3 regions of the Faecalibacterium sp. OM04-11BH genome follow, and region 1 is predicted to be linked to each of the others. Evidence: riboswitches for the same ligand, from Rfam matches in the RefSeq annotation. Region 1 holds a riboswitch; each other region holds the start of a gene.
The links. Region 1 has a riboswitch for thiamine pyrophosphate ahead of thiT (energy-coupled thiamine transporter ThiT). Riboswitches for the same ligand answer to the same signal wherever they lie in the genome.
Positions count from the first base shown of each region.

Region 2: it holds a riboswitch for thiamine pyrophosphate, as region 1 does, so the genes downstream of both, thiD (bifunctional hydroxymethylpyrimidine kinase/phosphomethylpyrimidine kinase) here and thiT (energy-coupled thiamine transporter ThiT) in region 1, are expected to answer to the same signal.
Region 3: it holds a riboswitch for thiamine pyrophosphate, as region 1 does, so the genes downstream of both, thiW (energy coupling factor transporter S component ThiW) here and thiT (energy-coupled thiamine transporter ThiT) in region 1, are expected to answer to the same signal.

Region 1 is NZ_QULS01000001.1:248,102-255,180, forward strand. It holds gene sigK (RNA polymerase sporulation sigma factor SigK) at 1-65, shown strand, start outside; gene sigG (RNA polymerase sporulation sigma factor SigG) at 719-1,486, shown strand; gene DXB44_RS01070 (sporulation transcriptional regulator SpoIIID) at 1,675-1,923, opposite strand; TPP riboswitch at 2,034-2,134, shown strand; gene thiT (energy-coupled thiamine transporter ThiT) at 2,221-2,787, shown strand; tRNA gene DXB44_RS01080 (tRNA-Ala) at 2,948-3,023, shown strand; gene DXB44_RS01085 (carboxynorspermidine decarboxylase) at 3,286-4,497, opposite strand; gene DXB44_RS01090 (saccharopine dehydrogenase family protein) at 4,497-5,756, opposite strand; gene speB (agmatinase) at 5,795-6,670, opposite strand; gene speE (polyamine aminopropyltransferase) at 6,670-7,079, opposite strand, start outside.
Region 2 is NZ_QULS01000002.1:340,491-347,569, reverse strand. It holds gene DXB44_RS03415 (amino acid decarboxylase) at 1-23, shown strand, start outside; gene DXB44_RS03410 (TENA/THI-4 family protein) at 85-762, opposite strand; gene thiD (bifunctional hydroxymethylpyrimidine kinase/phosphomethylpyrimidine kinase) at 755-1,555, opposite strand; TPP riboswitch at 1,611-1,719, opposite strand; gene DXB44_RS03400 (NAD(P)-dependent oxidoreductase) at 1,780-2,676, opposite strand; gene DXB44_RS03395 (aspartate dehydrogenase domain-containing protein) at 2,695-3,495, opposite strand; gene DXB44_RS03390 (IMP dehydrogenase) at 4,112-5,626, shown strand; gene DXB44_RS03385 (nicotinate phosphoribosyltransferase) at 5,849-7,079, shown strand, end outside.
Region 3 is NZ_QULS01000006.1:7,561-14,639, forward strand. It holds gene DXB44_RS06895 (alanine/glycine:cation symporter family protein) at 1-395, opposite strand, end outside; gene DXB44_RS06900 (hypothetical protein) at 687-1,205, shown strand; gene thiC (phosphomethylpyrimidine synthase ThiC) at 1,465-2,775, opposite strand; gene DXB44_RS14635 (hypothetical protein) at 3,000-3,164, opposite strand; gene thiE (thiamine phosphate synthase) at 3,234-3,872, opposite strand; gene thiM (hydroxyethylthiazole kinase) at 3,859-4,680, opposite strand; gene thiW (energy coupling factor transporter S component ThiW) at 4,696-5,211, opposite strand; TPP riboswitch at 5,475-5,583, opposite strand; gene DXB44_RS06930 (glycosyl transferase) at 6,046-7,079, opposite strand, start outside.

The DNA.
Region 1 (7,079 bases):
GCTATATTTCCCGGCTGGAAAAGCGCATCATCCATACCCTGAAAGCCCGGCTTGAAAGCGAGTAGCAGCGGGCGTAGCGCTTGACATTCCGCGTGGGAACGTGTATAATGAAAACACAAGAGGCGCTGGCCCTGCAAACGGCTAACTCCTTACCATACTAGATCAAAAGAAAAATGACCGTTCAGGATTGGGAGTCACTGAGGGCGGTCATTTTTTCTTTTTATCATCACTGTGCGATACAGTCCATGTGATCTGAAAGGTGATGTAGATTGCTCCGCCAAGCAGCGTGAGCAGCAATACGACCTGTTCAAACGTCATGACGCATCCCCCCTTCCCGCCCTTAAGCGTCCGGGGAGAAACGAGATCTCAAAGAAAAAATTCGCTCTTACCCGGCACTCAGGTACCGGTAAGGAGCTAGCTGCAACGGAGCCGACCGCTGCCTGCGGCAGAAACAGGGAGGCGAGGTTGGGGCAGCGGCCAGTAAGACGCGAGTGCCGCCCAAGGCACGAAGCGGATACTGGGTGCCGCAACCCGTCCTGCGTTTGTGGGCACAGCGCCTGATGGACGGCTTGCGCCGCCAGTCACAGCATACCATAAAATTACAGCTTTGTCTACAAAGCGCCCCTCTTTTGCGGAGGGGCGCTCAATTTTTTCCACGCATAGCGCCCGGCGCACAGAGCCATACTTCCGGTAAAGCTAAAAGACCGGGGGCGTTTGGATGTACAACAAGGTGGAGCTATGCGGTGTGAACACGGGGCAGCTGCCTGTGCTGACCGAGGCGGAAAAGCGGCAGCTGCTCACCCTTGCCCACGCCGGGGACAAGGCTGCCCGGGCGCGGATGGTGGAGGGCAACCTGCGGCTGGTGCTCAGCGTGGTGCAGCGGTTTGCCCAGCGGGGCGAGAATCTGGACGATCTGTTTCAGGTGGGGTGCATCGGGTTGATCAAAGCCATCGACAACTTTGACCCCGCACAGCCGGTGCGGTTCTCCACCTACGGCGTGCCCATGATCATCGGGGAGATCCGGCGTTTTCTGCGGGACAACAACGCCCTGCGGGTAAGCCGCACCCTGCGGGACACCGCCTACCGTGCCATGCAGGCGCGGGAAACGCTGGAAAAGCAGCTGGGGCGCGAGCCCACCATGGACGAGATCGCCGCCGCAGCGGGGCTTGCCCGACGCGAGGTGACCGCCGCGCTGGAGTCGGTGGTAGAACCGCTCAGCCTTGATGAGCCGGTGTACACCGACGGCGGCGATGCCATGTACGTGATCGATCAGGTGCGCGACCCGGACAGCGAGGAGAGCTGGATCAGTGGGTTGCAGTTCCGCGATACGGTAGCCGCCCTTTCGCCCCGGGAAAAGCGCATTATGGAGCTGCGATATCTGCGCGGCAAAACGCAGATGGAGGTAGCGCAGGAGATCGGCATCAGTCAGGCACAGGTAAGCCGGTTGGAAAAAAGTGCGCTGCAGCAGTTCCACACCGGGGGATGAAAGCAGCCGCAGCTGCTGCTTTTCTTTGTGCCCCCTATGAAAAAGCGGTTCAAAAGCACCCGCAGGTGTTTTTGAACCACGAATTATAATCATGCTTTCCTCTGAATATGGCCAAAGCAGCGCGGCGGCCATTCAAAATCGTCCCAGTCAAAAAAGACCGCTGCGCAGGGCAGTGGTCTTTTTTGGCTTTAGCGGCGGCTGTATCTGCGTCGGGTGGCAGCCCCGCCCCGCAGGTGGCGCTCGGCCTTGTTGCGCGCCAGCACGGCACGCACCTGCCCGTACAGCGCAGGGCTGATGCTGCGCAGCCGCACGGCAACATCCTTGTGCACGGTGGACTTGCTGCACCCGAACGCAGCCGCCGCTGCCCGCACCGTGGCGTTGTGGGCAGCAATGTACTCCCCCAGCTGCACGGCGCGCTGTTCTGGATCGGCTTTCATATCCCGCCTCCCTGCGTTCCAGCTTTGCAATGGTATAACATACGCACCGCCGGGGCGGATTATGTCTGCGGGCTTGACTTTTTGTCCCTCGGCGCGTATACTGTGGGCGGACATAAAAACAGGGGCGCCGTAAGGCTGAGATCCGCATTGCGCGGAGTACCCTTTACCTGATCCGGGCAATACCGGCGTAGGGAGTTTGCGGAACTGTCCGGTACGTTCAACAAACCTCCATGCGTCTGCTGCCAGCAGGCGCATTTTGTTTTTGTGTACTACTATGAGAGAGGAATTTTTTTCATCATGTCCAAAACCTATTCCAAGACCCGCATTCTGGTGGAATGCGCCCTGATGATCGCCATTGGCACGGTGCTTTCCAACATCAAGTTCTTCACCATGCCCAACGGCGGCAGCATTACCCTGCTGAGCATGCTGCCCTTTGTGCTGGTGTCCTTCCGCCACGGCGCAAAGTGGGGCCTGTTCACCGGTTTCGTGAACTCCTGCCTGCAAATGATCATGGGCTTCTACCCTCCTCCCGCTTCCACCTTCCTCTACTTCCTCGGCGAGGTGCTGCTGGACTATGTGCTGGCCTTTATGGCACTGGGTCTGGCCGAGCTGTTCGCCCGCCCCTTCAAGAACCGCACCGTAGGCGTGGCCGTGGGCACCTTTGCCGCCGGTTTCCTGCGCTTTATGTGCAGCTTTTTGTCCGGCGTGCTGGTCTGGGGCAACCTGAATGATGGTCTGGCTGCATGGACTTACAGCCTGACCTACAACGGCAGTTATATGCTGCCCGAGACCCTGCTCACCATGGTGGCCGCTGTGCTGCTGTGCCGCGTGGCCCCGCAGATCTTCGACCGTCAGGCACGCTAAGGCGTAGTTTTTCAAAACGAGCACTCCCCCGCTTTCCGATCCCCGCCGGGCACACGCCCTGCGGGGATCTTTTACTGCAAAAATTTTTCAAAAAACTGTTGACAAGCGCCCCTGTGGCTGGTATAATTACACACGTCGTCAGGCACAAAGCAAGACATCTGGGGGTTTAGCTCAGCTGGGAGAGCGCTTGCATGGCATGCAAGAGGTCACCGGTTCGATCCCGGTAATCTCCACCAGAAAGAAAAGCATCGCACAGAAATGTGCGGTGCTTTTTTCGTTAAGGCCAAACGAGTGAGGGCTTAGTTCACCCGGGAAAGCGCCGTGCATGGACTGCAAGAGGGTCACCGTGATTACAACAGCCCGGTAATCTCTACCAGAACCAAAGCACCACACAGAGATGTGTGGTGCTTTTTGTTTTATCTGCCGTTCACCTTAACGACCTCTTTCATGAAAAAAGCGTTTGTCGCAGCCCGCAGGCCGCGACAAACGCTTTTTATTTTACTGTGCGCCCAAGCGCATTTTGAAGTCCTGATAACCGAAGTGCACCAGCTCGCGGCAATTGCCGTCTGCGCCCAGCAGCCAGATGGGCGGCAGGGGCATCCCGTTGAAGGTGTTGTTCTTGCAGGTGGTGTAGATGGCCATATCGCCGAAGATGAGCTTATCCCCCTCAGCAAGAGGTGCATCAAAGCTGTAATCCCCGATGATATCCCCCGCAAGGCAGGTGGGGCCGCCCAGCCGGACAGTGTGTGCCTTCTCCCCTGCCTCACCGGCATCCAGTAGCGGCGGGCGGTAGGGCATCTCGATGACGTCCGGGGTGTGGCAGGCTGCGGACATATCCAGAATGGCAAGGCTGGTATCCCCGTTGCGCAGGGTGTCCAGCACGGTGGTGACCAGATAGCCCGCGTTCAGCGCCCAAGCCTCGCCGGGTTCCAGATACACCTGCACGCCGTACTTCTGCCGCACCGACAGGATGCAGCTTTCCAGCGTAGCAAGGGCATAGCCCGGGCGGGTGATGTGGTGTCCCCCGCCGAAGTTGAGCCATTTCATGCGGGGCAGCAGGTCGGCAAACTTTTCCTCCACCGCTGCCAGCGTCACCGCCAACGCATCCGCGTCCTGCTCGCACAGGGTGTGGAAGTGCAGACCGTCCAGCAGGGCGGGCAGCTCCGGGTGCGCCGCCACGGCGGCGTCCCACTGGGCACGGGTGGTGCCCAGACGGCTGCCGGGGGCGCAGGGGTCGTAAATTTCGTGTTCCTCCTGCGTAGAGCACTCCGGGTTGATGCGCAGACCGATGCTTTTGCCCGCCGCCTTTGCCGCCGGGCCGAACTTTGCCAGCTGGCTGGGCGAGTTGAACACGATGTGGTCGGCGTATTGCAGCAATTCCTCAAACTCGTCTGCCCGGTAGGCCGCGCAGAACACATGGTTCTCCTTCTCCGGCAGCTCTTCCCTGCCCAAACGGCTCTCGTACAGGCCGCTGGCCTCGGTACCGGCCAGATAGGGTGCCAGCACCGGGTAGACGTTGAAGTTGGAAAAAGCCTTCTGCGCCAGCAGGATGCGGCAGCCGGTGCGCTGCTGCACGCCCAGCAGGATCTCGCCGTTGCGGCGCAGCTGGGCTTCGTCCAGCAGATAGCAGGGGGTGGGCAGGCGGTGCAGCTGCTCCTCGGACAGGTTTGCCAGCCCCGCAAAGGGCGGGCGGCTGTCGCGTACCCGCATCAGTCCACCAGAGCCGGGTTGTGGCTCTCGGAGCGGGGCAGGCCGTACTTGTCCAGTGCATCCAGATACGGATCAGGATCAAACTCCTCGACAGTGTGCACGCCCTTGGTGGTCCACTTGCCGGTAAGCAGCATCAGGGCGCCGCACATAGCCGGCACGCCGGTGGTGTAGCTGATGGCCTGACTGCCCACCTCTTTGTAGCACTCCTGATGGTCGCAGACGTTGTAGATGTAGTAGGTCTTGTCCTTGCCGTCCTTTTTGCCGGTAAAGATGCAGCCGATGTTGGTCTTGCCCTTGGTGCGGGGGCCAAGGCTGGCAGGGTCCGGCAGCAGAGCCTTGAGGAACTGGATGGGCACGATCTCCTGTCCGTTGAAATTGACCGGGGTGGTGGACAGCATGCCCACGTCCTCCAGACAGCGCATGTGGTCCAGATAGCTCTGGCCAAAGGTCATGAAGAAGCGGATGCGCTTTGCCTCCGGGATGTTCTTTGCCAGAGACTCGATCTCCTCGTGGTGCAGCAGGTACATATCCTTGTCGCCCACCTGATCGAAGTTGTACTCCCGCTTGATGCTCATAGCCGGAATTTCTACCCAGTGGCCGTTCTCCCAGTAGCTGCCGGGGGCGGACACCTCGCGCAGATTGATCTCGGGGTTGAAGTTGGTGGCGAAGGCGTAGCCATGGTCGCCGCCGTTGCAGTCCAGAATGTCGATAGTGTCAATGGTATCGAACTCATGCTTTTTGGCGTAGGCACAGTAAGCCTGCGTCACGCCCGGGTCAAAGCCGCTGCCCAGCAGGGCGGTCAGACCGGCTTCCTCGAACTTTTTGGCGTAAGCCCACTGCCAGCTGTAATCAAAGTAGGCAGAGAAACCAGCCTCCTTGCAGCGCTTCTCGTAGATGGCGCGCCATTCCGGGTCGTCGGTGTTCTCGGGCTCATAGTTGGCGGTGTCCATGTAGTTGACGCCGCAGGCAAGGCAGGCGTCCATGATGGTCAGATCCTGATAAGGCAGGGCGATGTTCATCACGAGGTCGGGCTGGTAAGCCTTGATCAGGGCGATGACCTCCTCGGTCTTGTCTGCGTCCACCTGTGCGGTGGTGATCTTGGTAGCGGTGGTGGGAGCCAGCTCGGCAGCCAGCTTATCGCACTTTGCCTTGGTACGGCTGGCGATGCAGATCTCGGTGAACACTTCAGGCACCTGGCAGCACTTGTGGATGGCAACGGAGGCCACGCCGCCGCAGCCGATGATCAGAACTTTGCTCATGTCGGTTACTCCTTTATCTGTAAATGGTAGGTTCGTATTTATACCTGAAATCCCGGCCAGCCTTTGTCCAGCGCGATCAGGGTCTCACGCAGTACCTTGCAGGCAGTGGCGGTGGAAACGCCGGTGGTGTCCAGCGTGGGAGCCAGCTCGTTCAGGTCTGCACCGATGATGTTGGCCTTGGTCACAGTGCGGATGGCATCCAGCAGCTGCAAAAAGCTTACGCCGCCGGCCTCCGGGGTACCGGTACCCGGGAAGCAGGAGGGGTCAAGGCAGTCCAAGTCAATGGTCAGGTACACCGGCACCTTGCTCTCGCACAGCTGTGCGGTCAGCTCGGCAAGGCCGGTAAAATCAAACTTGTGCATCTCGGTGTGCTGGGCAGCAAACTCGAACTCTGCCCGGTCTCCGCTGCGGATGCAGAACTGATGGATGCGGCCATCCCCTACCAGCTCGTGGCAGCGGCGCAGCACGCAGGCGTGGCTGAGCTTTGCGCCCAGATAGTCGTCCCGCAGGTCGGCGTGGGCATCGAAGTGCACGATATGCAGATCCGGGTATTTCTTCACCGCAACCCGCACCGCGCCCAGCGTGACCAGATGCTCGCCGCCCAGCAGCAGCGGAAACTTGCCATCCTTCAAAATCTCCTCTGCCCGGGCCTCGATATCGGCCAGTGCCAGCTCGCTGGAGCCGAAGCACAGTTCCAGATCGCCGCTGTCGAACACGTCAAAATCGGTCAGGTCGGCGTTCTGGTAGGGGCTGTAAGTCTCCAGACCATAGCTCTCGTGCCGGATGGCCGCCGGGCCGAACCGTGCGCCGGGGCGGTAGCTGGTGGTGGAATCGTAAGGTGCACCGTACAGCACGATGCTGGCGGCGCGGTAGCTGCTGTCGCAGCCGATAAAGGTCTCAACGTTGGGGTGCATCAGTGTTCCTCCACTTCCCGCAGCATCTCCTCCAGAAAAGCCGGCAGGTAGAATGCTCCGATATGCAGTTTGGTGGTGTAGTAGCGAGTGCGCATATTCAGCGCCTTCCACGATTCAGCGTCCAGATCATCGATGGGATGATATTTTTTGCTTGCAAAGCCGAACAGCCAGTACCCCGCCGCAAAGGTAGGGATATGTGCCTGATACACCCGGCTGATGGGGAAGGTAGATGCGATGCGCTTATGGCTGCGCTGCATGGCGCTGGCATCTTCGGCGTAGAAGGGGCTGCCCTGCTGATTGACCATGATGCCGTCCTCTTTCAGGGCGTTGAAGCAGCTGCCGTAGAACTCGCGGGTGAACAGACCCTCGGAGGGGCCGAAGGGGTCAGAGGAGTCCACGATGATCAGGT
Region 2 (7,079 bases), on a different contig from region 1:
AGGAACTCTCGGTGCTGCGATAAAGATTTTATAAGAAGAGAACCCGGAAGGTCTGCGGACCTTCCGGGTTCTCTATATTTATTCTTAAATATCCGTCCGGGGTGTGGCGCACATCTCCCAGAAGTGCAGCTCGTGCTCCGAGCAGGCGCGGAAGATTGCGCGGCAGCGAGCGGCGCGCTCCGGCGAAAGGCCGGTGCAGGCCACCTCGGCGCGCTCTGCCCATGCGCGGCAGGCGGCATCATAGCCGGGGCCGGCGTAGTCCAGCACCAGCGCGCCGTAGTAGGTGTCCTTTACGGCGGGGGAGCGCTGCAAAAGCTTCTGGAATAGCCACCCGTAACTCAGCATACAGGGCAGGCAGGCCATCAGGCACTCAGCTTCCCCTTCGCCGGTGCGGGCAGCATCGATCATGCAGTCCAGATAGGCGCGGTTCTCCGGGCGCAGGGGCAGGGACTGGATATCAGCTTCCCGCAGACCGTACTGCTCCAGATACCGCAGCCGGGTCAGGTCCTCGTTCTCCTGCACAAAGGACAGCAGGGAATAGTAGGTGCGCATGGCAGCCATGGTGGTGGCCTTGGTCATGCCCCACGCAAAAATTTTGGCGTACTCCCGCAGATACAGGCTGTCCTCCACAAGGTAGCTTTTAAAGCAGTCCTCGCTCAGGGTGCCGTTTTCCATCTTTTGCAGAAACTCGGTCTGTAAGCACTGCTCCCACACAGGCAGGTCTGCCTGCACCAGCGCCGAAACGAAGGGCAGGTCAGTCACGGACAAAATCTCCCTTCAGGTTGAAGGTATGATCCATGGGCCCGGAGCCGTGCCCTAAATCCAGCATGGCGGACAGACAGCCGGAAATGTAGGCCTTGGCGCGCTCCACGGCGGTGTCGAGGTCGTACCCCTTGGCCAGATTGGAAGCGATGGCGCTGGACAGGGTGCAGCCGGTGCCGTGGGTGTTGGGGTTTGCAATGCGCTTGCCCTTGAACCACTTGCCGGTGCCGCCGCGCCACAAAAGGTCGTCAGCATCGTTGATCTGGTGGCCGCCCTTGCACAGCACGGCGCAGCCGTAGCGCTCGCTGATGGTACGGGCAGCGGCTTCCATGTCGGCAGCGTTTGCAATGGTCATGCCGGACAAGATCTCGGCCTCCGGGATGTTGGGGGTAAGCACCTCAGCCAGCGGCAGCAGCTTTGCGGTCAGCGCCTGCACGGCATCGTCCTGCAGCAGCTTTGCGCCGGAGGTGGCCACCATCACAGGGTCCACCACGATATGCTTTGCGCCGTAAAAGTGCAGCCGCTCGGCAATGGTGTCGATGAGCGGGGCAGAGGATACCATGCCGATCTTTACCGCATCCGGGTAGATGTCGGTAAATACAGCGTCGAGCTGCTGCGCCAGAAACTGCGGCGTGGTGTCAAAAATGGCGGTCACACCGGTGGTGTTCTGTGCCGTCAGGGCGGTAATGGCGCTCATGGCAAACACGCCGTTGGCGGTCATGGTCTTGATATCGGCCTGGATCCCGGCGCCGCCGCTGGAATCACTGCCGGCAATGGTCAATGCAGTTTTCATGGATAAAATGCTCCTTTGCAGCAAAAATGCGGATATGCCCGCAAAGACATATCCGCAGATAAAAGCGCTATCTCCCTACGTTGGCATGATCCAAATCAGGTCACAGGTCAGGGCAGTACAACCCACTCTCAGCCCGCTTTGCGCGGGCTCCCTTTTTATAATAGAAAGCATACCACAATCGGGGAAAAGATGCAAGAAAAACAGGCTGCGCAAAAACGCACTGCTTACTCGCCCAGTGCGGTGCGGATGTTGTCCAGCACCTTTTTGCTCAGCAGAACGAAGGCTTGCTTGGTGCGGCCTGCGGACACATTGGCACAGCGCACGTTTTCCCGGGCAAAGAAGTCCTCGGCCACGGGGCCTGCGGCGGCGCGGGTGTCGCAGAAGAAGCGGGTGCCGGGCAGGTCGAGCCACTTTTCCAGTGCAGCGGAGTCGAAGCCGGGGCCGATGGAGGTGTTGAACAGCACCTTACCTGCACCCAGCTGGGCAAACTCGTTTTCGCCCAGCAGCAGTACATTCTTGTTCAGGCAGGTGAACACCACTTCGCTGTCTGCCAGCAGCTGGGGCAGGGGCTTGAAGGTCATACCGGCAGCCTCGGCGTCCGGCTTTGCGCTGCGGGCAAAGTAGCTGATCTCTGCGCCCATAAATTGCAGCGCGTCGGCGATCATCCGACCGGAAACGCCCAGCCCCACGATGCCCACCTTCAGGCCGGTGATCTCCACCGGCTCGTCCCGCAGCATAGGCATTCCAAAGCCGTGCAGCAGGCCGGTCAGCTCGTGCAGAACATACTCTACAACGCCGCGGTCGCCGTAATCCCGGATGCCCAGCACCTTGATGCCCCGGGTGCGTGCGTAGGCGATATCCACGTTGGCGCTCTCCTCAGAGTACAGGCTGCAGCACATGCCGATATAGCGGATGTTGGGGCACTGTGCAATGACTTCCTTGCCCATGCGGGAGGTGTAGCTCAGCAGCACGGCATCGGCGTCTCCGATGCGGCGCACCATTTCGGCGTCACTGCCGGGCACGTCACGGTACAGCACCACCTCTTTGGCGTAGCGGTGCAGCTCCTCCTCGGCAGAGGGAATCAGACTGACCGGCTCAATGGCAACAAGCTTTTCAAACATGACGGACTCCTCCTTATATTAGTAGAAGCAGACGGGCGAGGACAGATTGCGCAGCAGAGAGACGGCGCTCCAGCCTGCAATGGCGCTGGTGGAGGAGCAGATGTCCACCACAGCCTTCACGCCCTCGATCTCGGCGGTGATGCAGTGGTCATCGCCCACCCAGCCGGGAACGGAGTGCATGGTCACGCCGGTGATCTCGGGGCCGGTGGTGGCCAGAGAGGTAGCCACAGCCACGTTCACCCGGCGGGGGAAGGTGGCAATGGCCTGCTTTGCGTTGCCGGTGAACACGGTGGTCTTTTCGGTGTCGGTCAGCAGATGCTCTGCCCACACCGGGGTGTTGCGGAAGCCCTTTGCACCGGTATGGGTCTCGATGCCGGCGGTCTCCGGCAGGCCCTGCGCCTGTGCCATCAGGGTGACGGTCTGCAGCACATCAAAGCCGCCGATGGCACCGCTGGCCAGATGCACCTTGGCGCCGCCCTCCACGGCGGCAGCCTTGACCTGTGCGTAGAAATCCAGATCCGCAAAGGCACCGATGGACAGAATGACCAGATTCACGCCCCGCTTCAGCACGGGGATGGCCATGGCGCGTACCGACTCCACCGAGGCAGCCTCCACGATGTACTCCGGTTCAAGCGCCAGCAGCGCGTCCACGTCCGCACAGACGGCGCAGCCGACATTGGCGGCGGTCTTTTCAGCCGAGGCGCGGGTGCGGCTGGTCACGCCCACCAGCTCGTAGTCCGGCAGCAGACCCTTCTTCCACGCGTCGGCCACGATGTTGCCCAGAAAACCGCAGCCCACAATACCCAATTTTGTTTTCATACCGTATCCTAAACTCCTTTTTTCTGCCTGTGGCAGCATATTCATAGTTAGTATACCATATCGGGTACAAAAAGGAAAATGATGTTTGCGGCAGCCCGGCGGGGCAGGACATAAAAAGTTAACAAAATAAATTACAAATAAATTACAAAACCCTATTGCAAAATGGTTTCAAAAGAGTTACAATATGGTTACAGCAAGGGCAAAGCCCCAAGGCTGTGTGTGAAATCTTTTTCTTCTTGTTTTTGGGATACTGGGCGCGGATCCTCCTCCTCCGGCTGTTCTCCTTCACAGCTATGATCCATGCGCCGCACAGGCAGTGTCCCGCTTCGTGTGCAAAAGGGCTCGTCCGGTGTTTCGGACGAGCTTTTTTGCATTCTGCAAGCCCTGTTTTACCTGCAAAAGTGATACTTCAAAAATCAAAGTATGACCAATGCCCGAAAACGCTTGGCAATTTGTCTGTTTTTCCGCAAAGGACAATTATAAAGTTTGGCGCGGCAGGGGTTTGTATTCTTGCAGGCTTTGTGGTAAAGTATATACAATCAATTTATAGGCAGCAAACATGAATGATTTTGATGCTGATTTATATCGGATGCGTTAAGAGAAAAGGAGTTTGATTATGGCTTATTTCTACGAAGAACCCTCCCGCACCTTTGGCGAGTACCTGCTGGTCCCCGGCTATTCCTCTGCGGAGAATGTGCCCACGGCGGTCAGCCTGAAGACCCCGCTGGTCAAGTACCGCAAGGGGCAGGAGGAGTGCCCGCTGCAGATGAATATCCCCATGATCAGCGCCATCATGCAGTCGGTCTCCGGCGATAAGCTGGCCATTGCACTGGCTCGTCAGGGCGGCGTTTCCTTTATCTATGGCTCTCAGAGCATCGAGAACGAGGCTGCCATGGTGCGCCGCGTCAAGAGCTTCAAGGCCGGCTATGTGGTGTCCGATTCCAATCTGGCTCCCACCGCCACCCTGCATGATGTGCTGGAGCTGAAGGCACGCACCGGTCACTCCACCATCGCCATCACTGCCGACGGCACTCCGGGCGGCAAGCTGCTGGGCATCGTGGCTTCCCGCGATTACCGCATCAACCACACCCCGGACGACGCCTGCGTTACCACTTTTATGACCCCCGTTGAAAAGCTGGTCACCGCTCCGGCCAACACCTCTCTGCACGACTGCAACAACATCATCTGGGACAACAAGATCAACACACTGCCGCTGGTGGATGCCGAGGGCAATCTGGTGTATATGGTATTCCGCAAGGACTACGATTCCCACAAGGCCAACGTCAACGAGCTGCTGGATAAGAACAAGAGCTACGTTGTAGGCGCCGGTATCAACACCCGCGACTACGCCCAGCGCGTGCCCGCACTGGTAGAGGCCGGTGTGGATGTGCTGTGCATCGACTCCTCCGAGGGCTACTCCGAGTGGCAGAGCCGTACTATCGGCTGGATCCGCGAGCACTACGGCGACACCGTCAAGGTGGGTGCCGGTAACGTGGTGGACGCCGAGGGCTTCCGCTTCCTCGCTGAGGCTGGCGCAGACTTCGTGAAGATCGGTATCGGCGGCGGCTCCATCTGCATCACCCGTGAGACCAAGGGCATCGGTCGCGGTCAGGCTACCGCTGTCATCGAGGTTGCCAAGGCTCGTGACGAGTACTACAAGGAGACCGGCATCTATGTGCCCATCTGCTCCGACGGCGGCATCGTCCACGACTACCACATCACCCTCGCTCTGGCTATGGGCGCAGACTTTGTGATGCTGGGCCGTTACTTTGCCCGCTTTGACGAGAGCCCCACGAACAAGGTGCGCATCAACGGCCAGTATATGAAGGAGTACTGGGGCGAAGGCTCCAACCGTGCCCGCAACTGGCAGCGCTACGATCTGGGCGGCTCCACCAAGCTGAGCTTTGAGGAGGGCGTGGACAGCTATGTGCCTTACGCCGGTCCTCTGGCGGACGGCGTGCAGACCACCCTGTACAAGGTGAAGAGCACCATGTGCAACTGCGGCGCTCTGTCCATCCCCGAGCTGCAGCAGAAGGCCAAGCTGACCGTTGTTTCCTCCACCTCCATCGTGGAGGGCGGCAGCCACGACGTTGTGCTGAAGAACGCCACCCCCAGCATCATGAACGGCTAAGCCTGTTCTGAGCAAGCGATTCCTTTGAACACAGAGACCGCTGCACAGCGTTTGTGCAGCGGTTTCTTTTTGCACAAAAATACTTGCACAGGCAGGGAAATCGTGCTATCATGGTAGAAACGCTCTGTCTTGACAGGGCGGCAGATCCCCCTGCCGGGCAAGCGGCAGGCGGCGCAGCGGGGAAGACCCCCGCGCCGGGCATAAATAGAGAGGAAAACGTTCATGAACGAGATCAAGGTCGAGCCTTATATCCCTGACGAGGACTACGATAACCCCGCGATGGTGGTGGACTTTTACGAATTCACCATGGCGAACTGCCTGTTCCTGCATGGTTTTAAGGATACCACGCTGGTGTTTGACATGTTCTTCCGCAAAAACCCGGACAATCAGGGCTATTCCATCAGCGCAGGCCAGCGCAAGCTGACCCGCTTTTTGTTGGACTATCACTTCAATGAGCAGGATATCCACTGGCTGCGCACCAAGGGCATGAGCGAGGAGTTCTGCGAGTATCTGCGCACCTACAAGTGGAAGGGTGATATGTACGCCCTGCCCGAGGGCACGGTCTGCTACCCCCATGTGCAGATGGTGCGCATTGAGTGCGATCTGGTGGGCGCGATCCTCATCGAGACCTACCTGCTGCAGACCATGAACTTCCATAGCCTGATCGCCACCAAGGCCACCCGCGTTACCGGTCTGAACACCCACACCCCCCGCAGCGTCATGGAGTTCGGTACCCGCCGCGCACAGGGCGAGAGTGCCGGCAACGATGGCGCTTACGCAGCAGTGCTGGGCGGCTGCATCGGCACGGCCAACTGTCTGGCAGAGATGAAGTTCGGCGCAGAGGTCAAGGCCGTGGGCACCGTGGCACACAGCTTTATCGAGTTTTTCCCCACCGAGTTCGATGCCTTCAAGGCCTTTGCCGATACCTACCCGGATTCGGTCAGCCTGCTGCTGGATACCTATAATATTATGGAAAGCGGCCTGCCCAACCTGATCAAGCTGGACGATTATCTCATTGAGAAATACCCCAACGATCCCAACCGCCGTGTCAAGAGCGCCCGCATCGACTCCGGCGACCTTGCTCGCGGCTCCAAGCGGCTGCGCAAGGCACTGGATGCCGCCGGTAAGCCCTACATCAAACTGGTAGCCTCCAACGGTCTGGACGAGAAGAAGATCGCCAACATGGAACTGTACGAGCACGCACACTTCGACTCCTACGGCGTGGGTGAAAACCTCATCACTTCTGCCTCCGACCCCGTGTTCGGCGGCGTGTACAAGCTGGTGGCAGTGAAGAAGCCGGACGGCAGCTACACCCCCAAGATGAAGTGCTCCGATTCTGCCAGCAAGGCCATCATCCCGGGCAAGAAGATGCCGTGGCGTCTGTACGATGAAAACGGTCAGGCGCAGTGTGACCTGATTGCCATGGACGGCGAGGTCATCGAGGCCGGTAAGC
Region 3 (7,079 bases), on a different contig from region 1:
GGCACGCGGCATTTCTGAGCCAGAGTAGACTCCACAAAGGAGGTGGAAGCACCCAGCAGGGCAGTGACCCACATCCAGAACACCGCGCCCGCACCGCCCGCCGAAACAGCGGCCACCACGCCCACAAGGTTGCCCATGCCCACCCGGGTAGCGGTGGAGATGACCAGTGTCTGAAAGGAGGAAAGCCCGCCCGCAGCCTGCTTTTTTTCGCACACTGCGCCGATCATATCCCGGAACAGCCGCACCGGCAGCAGCCTTGTGCGCAGGGTAAAGCCGATACCGGCTGCAAACAGCAGCACCACCATAAAGGAGATGCCAATGCCGCCTGCCACCGGCAGGGTGAACAAATCGCCCCACAGCAGGCGGTAAAGTGCTTCAATCAGATCAATTATCAAGAAAACAGCCTCCTGTACTTTTGAGTAATAAAGTTGCTACTTCATTATAGTACAGCACAGAAGAATTGTAAAATCTAAAATATTGATAGTATGGATTGACCACATCGAACACGGCGCAGCGTTATGCTGCCCCAAAACTGTACTCGGTCTTATTCTTCTATGTTTTTGTGCAAAATGTATGGAAAAGCGCTGCTTTTTTGGCGGGGAAGAGATTGCTGATACGGGCGGAGTATGCTATCATAGAAGCATCAGGAGTAACACTCCACTTTATGACAGAAAGGAATGACCCTCATGAAAAAGCTTGTAAGACTGACCGCCCTTTTGCTAGCCGGTGCCTTGCTGGTGCTGATGACCGCCTGTGGTGCTGCACCGCTCAATGCGGAGCAGAAGGCCAAGAAGGATATCCTGAAGGCCATTAACGATTACCGCGCCGAGCTTAAGCTGGAGCAGCTGGAGGAAGTGGCCGAGCTGTCTGCCGCAGAAAAGGTCTGGACGGATGCCTTCCGTGCTGCCGGTAATGTAGAACTGCCGTTTGATGAGAAGCTGTACGACGCTTATGATGCCAAGATCGAAGCTGCTGAGGCTTGGGTGGCACATGATGATCATTTTGGTCTGGGCGGTACCAATACCATAGATTGCCTTGATGTCGAAGTACCTGCAAACGAGGCAGAGCTGAAGGCGCTGGTGCGGAATGCGACAGGTTTTAACGGAAACCCGTTTGTCTGCAAAGATTGCCGCGCCATCGGTATTGAGGTCGTGACCATCGGAGAGAAGATGTATTTTGTCTGCACCGTTTACGACCATGTATGATAACCTGCGGAATATCTTGCTTTTGTACTGGCTGGATAGGAACAGTTGATTGAAACAAAGCACCCCTGCACAGAAGAAGTGCGGGGGTGCTTTTGCATTGCAGGGTGCTGTATTTGACTTTTTGCACAAAATGCGTGAAAAGACGTTGCTTTTGCGTGTGCTTGGCAACGCGCATTTTGGGACTGTTCCATAAAAAGGGACTGCCGCACGCTTGTGCAGCAGTCCCGGAGGAAGAAGCGCCTTTCAGCGCGGGAATAGCTTACAGGATATCGATGTATTCACCGGCCAGTGCCTTGTTCATGCTGCGCACGGCGCAGAACTTGCCGCACATGCTGCAGGTGTCGCTGTGGTCGTCCTCGGGCAGGCGGGCGTCGCGGATGGCCTTGGCGGTCTCGGGGTCCAGTGCGCAGGCAAACTGTGCATCCCAGTCCAGTACGCGGCGGGCATCGCCCATCTTGTCATCGATGTCCCGGGCGTGGGGGATGCCCTTGGCAATGTCGGCGGCGTGGGCGGCGATCTTGGAGGCCACGATGCCCTGCTTTACGTCCTCCACATTGGGCAGTGCCAGATGCTCGGCGGGGGTCACATAGCACAGGAAGGCCGCACCGCTGGCGGCTGCCACTGCGCCGCCGATGGCAGCGGTAATGTGGTCGTAGCCGGGGGCGATATCGGTGACCAGAGGTCCCAGCACATAGAAGGGTGCGCCCATGCAGATGCTCTTCTGCACCTCCATGTTGGCGGCGACCTGATTCAGGGGCACATGGCCGGGGCCTTCTACCATCACCTGTACGTTGTGCGCCCATGCGCGCTTGGTCAGCTCGCCCAGACGCACCAGTTCCTCGATCTGGCACACGTCGGTGGCGTCAGCCAGACAGCCGGGACGGCAGGCGTCGCCTAGAGAGATGGTCACGTCATGCTCGGCGCAGATCTCGCAGATCTCGTCAAAGTGCTCGTAGAAGGGGTTCTCGTTGCCGGTCATGCTCATCCACGCAAACACCAGAGAGCCGCCGCGGCTGACGATGTTCATCTTGCGCTTGTGCTTGCGGATCTGCTCGATGGTCTTGCGGGTGATGCCGCAGTGCAGGGTGACAAAGTCCACGCCGTCCTCTGCGTGCAGGCGTACCACATCGATGAAGTCCTGTGCGGTCAGTTCTGCCAGATCCCGCTGGTAGTGGATGACCGAATCATATACCGGCACAGTGCCGATCATCACCGGGCACTCGTGGGTCAGCTTCTGGCGGAAGGGCTGGGTGTTGCCGTGGCTGGACAGATCCATAATGGCTTCTGCGCCCATGTTCACGGCGCTCATCACCTTCTGCATCTCAATGTTGTAGTCCTTGCAGTCGCGGGAGACGCCAAGGTTCACGTTGATCTTGGTGCGCAGCATAGAGCCCACGCCCTCGGGGTTCAGGCACTTGTGGTGCTTGTTGGCGGGGATGGCTACCTTGCCTTCGGCGACCCACTGGCGGATCTCCTCGGTGGTGCGGTATTCCTTTTTGGCTACGATCTCCATCTCCGGGGTGATGATGCCCTTGCGGGCGGCATCCATCTGGGTGGTATAAGTCTGCATACGCTGTGTTCCTCCAAATAACAGTTTATCTCTGAACAGCAGGGTGCTGGTCATACAGTGATGTGGGGCAGCCCGCGTGCCGGGAGCTTTCTCCTCGGACACGAGTACGGGTTGCGGCACCCAGCGGATGCTTCGTGCATTGAGCAGCACTCGCATCCTGCTGGCCGCTGCCCCAACAGCAACTTCCTGTTTCCGCCACTGGCGGCGGTCGTTGCTGTTGCAGGTCATTCCATCGCCCGCCCTACTGCCTGCGGCAGCAGGGTCCCACCCCAGCGGACGGTCCTCGGAGGAACTCCCGACCCGCAGGCAAGGGTGGCAGACAGGTAGCCGTCATTCAGAAAAAACAGTATGCTCTGGATGCCGGCACCTGCGCAAAATACGCTTTTCATGTTGGTTTTCTCCATGAATTTTGTAACGCGGCCCAAGGTGGTGCCCCCGGTTTGCCGCGGGATGATAGCTTACTTTATGATCTGCTCCGAAAGGGCGCGCAGTTCGCGGCACTCGGCCTCGATGTCCTTTGCGGCAAAGATAGCACTTACCAGCGCCACGCCGTCCACGCCGGTGCCCTTGAGCTGCAGGATGTTCTCCTTGTGGATGCCGCCAATGGCCACCACCGGCACATCCACGGCGTTGCAGATGTCCAGCAGGGTCTGCCGGGGCATCTCGCTTACGTCCGTCTTGGTGTGGGTGGCGAACACCGCGCCAACGCCAAGGTAGTCCGCGCCGTGCGCCACAGCGTCCAGCGCTTCCTGTACCGTGTGGGCAGAAACGCCGATCATCACGCCCTCGCCCACGCGCTGACGCACCTGTGCGGCGGCCATATCGTCCTGTCCCACATGGATGCCCTCGGCGTGGCACTGCAGTGCCACTTCCACGTTATCGTTGATGAACAGCGGCACACCGTACTGCTGGCACAGGGCGTGGATCTGAATGGCTTCCTGTAAAAAATCTGCGTCGCCCAGCTGCTTTTCCCGCAGCTGCACACAGGTAGCACCGCCCTTCAGGGCGCTTTCCACCTGCTGATACAACGTCTGCTCGCCCACCCATGCGCGGTCGGTCACCGCGTACAGGAGCATGGTGTGTTTATCGCACTTCATAGTTTGCGCCTTTCTCCAGCTGTTCAGGGGTCATGTTGTAAATGGCATCAATGATGTAATTGCGGTAGGTGGCGTTGCCGTCCTGCGGGGTGAGCCGCTGGTGGGCGATCTCGCCCGCCAGACCCATGGCGCACACCGCCGCAGCGGCAGCTTCCAGCGGGTAGCCGGGGTTGGCGGTGACAAAAGCCGCCGTCAGGGCAGAAAGCTGACAGCCCGTGCCGGTGATGCTGCTCATCATGGCGTTGCCGTTGCGGATGCAGTAGGCTTTTTGTGCATCGGCCACGATGTCAATAGCACCGGTAATGGCGATTACCGCGCCGGTGCGGGCGGCAAAAGCCTTGGCAAAGGCTACAGCGCTGTCCAGATTCTCCTCGGTCACCTTGTCGGCTACGTCTGCATCCACGCCCTTGGTGGTGCCCGCGCCGGAGGCAAGGGTTTTGATCTCCGAGATGTTGCCACGGATCACCGTGAACTGCACCTCCCGCAGCAGGCGGAAGGCGGTGTCGGTGCGCAGACGGGAAGCACCTGCACCCACCGGGTCCAGTACCACCGGATGCCCCAGCTGATTGGCCTTTTTGCCCGCCAGCAGCATACTGGTGACGGTGCGGCTGTTCAGCGTGCCGATGTTGATATTCAGTCCGCCGCAGATGGCGGTGATCTCCTCTACCTCGGCGGCATCATCGGCCATGATGGGGGAGGCACCGCAGGCCAGCACCATGTTGGCGCAGTCGTTCACGGTGACGTAGTTGGTGATGTTGTGGATGAGAGGGCTGCGGCTGCGCAGGTTCTCAAAGGCGGTTTTGAGCATTCCCGGCACCTCCGCTCAGGAAAGGCTGTTCTGCATGGAGCGCAGAGCGCCGGAGCGCTGCAGGCTGAACACCACAGCACCGGCGATCACCGCACCCACGGCGGTGGAGATAAGGAAGGGCACGATGTAGGCGTAGAAGGCGATATCCGCAGCACTCTTGCCCATCAGGAAGATGGCTACGGGCCATGCGCACAGGCCGCCCAGAATGCTGGTGCCGAACACCTCACCCACCACGGTGGCGATCAGGTTTTTGGTCTTGTGGTATGCAAGGCCGCACAGCAGCGCACCGAACATACTGCCCGGGAAAGCCATCAGGCTGCCCAGACCCAGCAGATTGCGCAGCAGGGAAGCCACAAAGGCCACGCCTACACCCCACCACGGCCCCAGCAGAACGGCGCACAGAACATTGACCATGTGCTGCACCGGGGCGCACTTGCTGCCGAACATGGGAAAGCTGAACACGCTGCCCACCACGCACAGGGCACAGAACATACCGGCAAGGGCAAGCTTTTTGACAGAGAGATTCTTCATGATAAATTGGCTCCTTTTCAACCATCTGCGGCAGCGCAGGGTGAATACCGGCGCTCCCGCAACAAAACAGCCCGTGCCCGCCACAAGGCGGGAACAGGTACGGAAGGTGCGGTCGAAACTTACTGGTTTCCTCTCACGCCGGAACACGGCTTCCCATCGCTGCATTCATCCAAGGCTCAGGGCGCTCCCCCTCAGCCGGCTGCGGAACCTCCGCAGAGGTACAAAAAAACAGGAGGGGCCCGGCACGGCTCCTCCTGCAAAAAATCATAAAGGGTATGACTTCCTACGGCGGCATTATCCGCATCAGGTAAAAGGGTCGAAGCTTGCTATACTTCCTCTCAGCCCGCTGCACGAGCTCCCCTGTGTTTGATTGTGACTGTATTCTACACCTCTTTTCCCAAAATTGCAAGAGGAAAGAGGACGATTTGGAATGCGCGGGCAGGTGAAATGATTTTGAATGCGCTCCGCGTTGCTCTGCGCATAGATAGCGGAATTATGATTTTAATTTGCATTTCAGCCAAGCCTGCGGGCTTGGCTGAAATGCTTTTTTCACAGGAGGGGTCGTAGCGGTCAACTGCATTTGTGATTCAGACCGCCCATTAACCATTGCAGCCCCACTTGTGAAAATGCGTTTGGAGCGCTCCGCAGAGCGCGACAAACGCGAAATATTAAAATAACCTTTCCGCTGAAGATGCGCAGAGCAACGCGGAGCGCATTATCAATCGTTAAGCTGTTAAAATATTTTCATTATAAACCAAAACCGCCGTGCAGAGGTCTGCGCGGCGGCTTTGGTCACAGAAAGGAGAATAATATGAAAAAGCAGAGAAAGTTGGGTTAACCCATGGTCACCTGCACCGTTACCTCAGTACCGGCGGCAGCCAGCGGCAGTACATTGCCGGAGATGGTCTTGCCGTCCACAGTAACGGCCTTGATGCCGTGCTGCACCCCGGCGGTGTTGTCCACCGTAATGTGGTACACAGCACCGCGGAAGCGGCGGGTCACAGTAAAGCCGGACAGGGTGTGGGGGATGCAGGGGTCTACCCGCAGGCCGTCCAAGGTGGGCTGGATGCCCAGAATGTACTGGCTGATGTTGAAGAAAGTCCATGCCGCTGTACCGGTCAGCCAGCTGTTTTTGGCTTCGCCGAAGGTGGGGGCGTCCTTACCGGCCACCATCTGACTGTAAACATAGGGCTCGGTGCGGTGGATCTCGGAAATGTCCTCAATGTAGGCGGGGCAGGTCTTGCGGTACACCGCAAAGGCACGGTCGCCGTGGCCGAGCGTTGCTTCGGCGCAGCTGATCCACGGGTTGTTGTGGCAGAAGATACCGGCGTTCTCCTTGTATCCCGGAGGATAGCTGGAGATCTCGCCCAAATTCAGCTGGTAGCTGGTGTAGGCGGGCTGCAGCAGCACCACACCGTATTTGGTGTCCAGACGCTCTTCCACACTGGCAAGTGCCTGTGCGGCCTGTCCGCTCTCCTTGCCGATGCCAGCCATGACGCACATGCCCTGCGGCTCAATAAAGATCTGACCCTCGGTGCACTCCTTGCTGCCGACGGGCTTGCCGAAAGCATCGTAGGCACGGCGGAACCATGCGCCATCCCAACCGGCGGTCAGAGTAGCCTGCTCCACGGCATCAATGTGCTTGCGGGCGGCAGCGGCCTCCTCGGTCAGATTCAAATGGTCGCACAGTTGGGCGTATTCGTGGCCGTACTTGACGAACATACCGGCAATGAAAACGCTTTCGGCTACGGGACCTTCGCTGGGGCCGGTGATCTGGAAGCTCTCGCCCGGGTGCTCGGAGAAGCAGTTCAGGTTCAGGCAGTCGTTCCAGTCGGCGCGGCCGATCAGCGGCAGGCCGTGGGGACCCA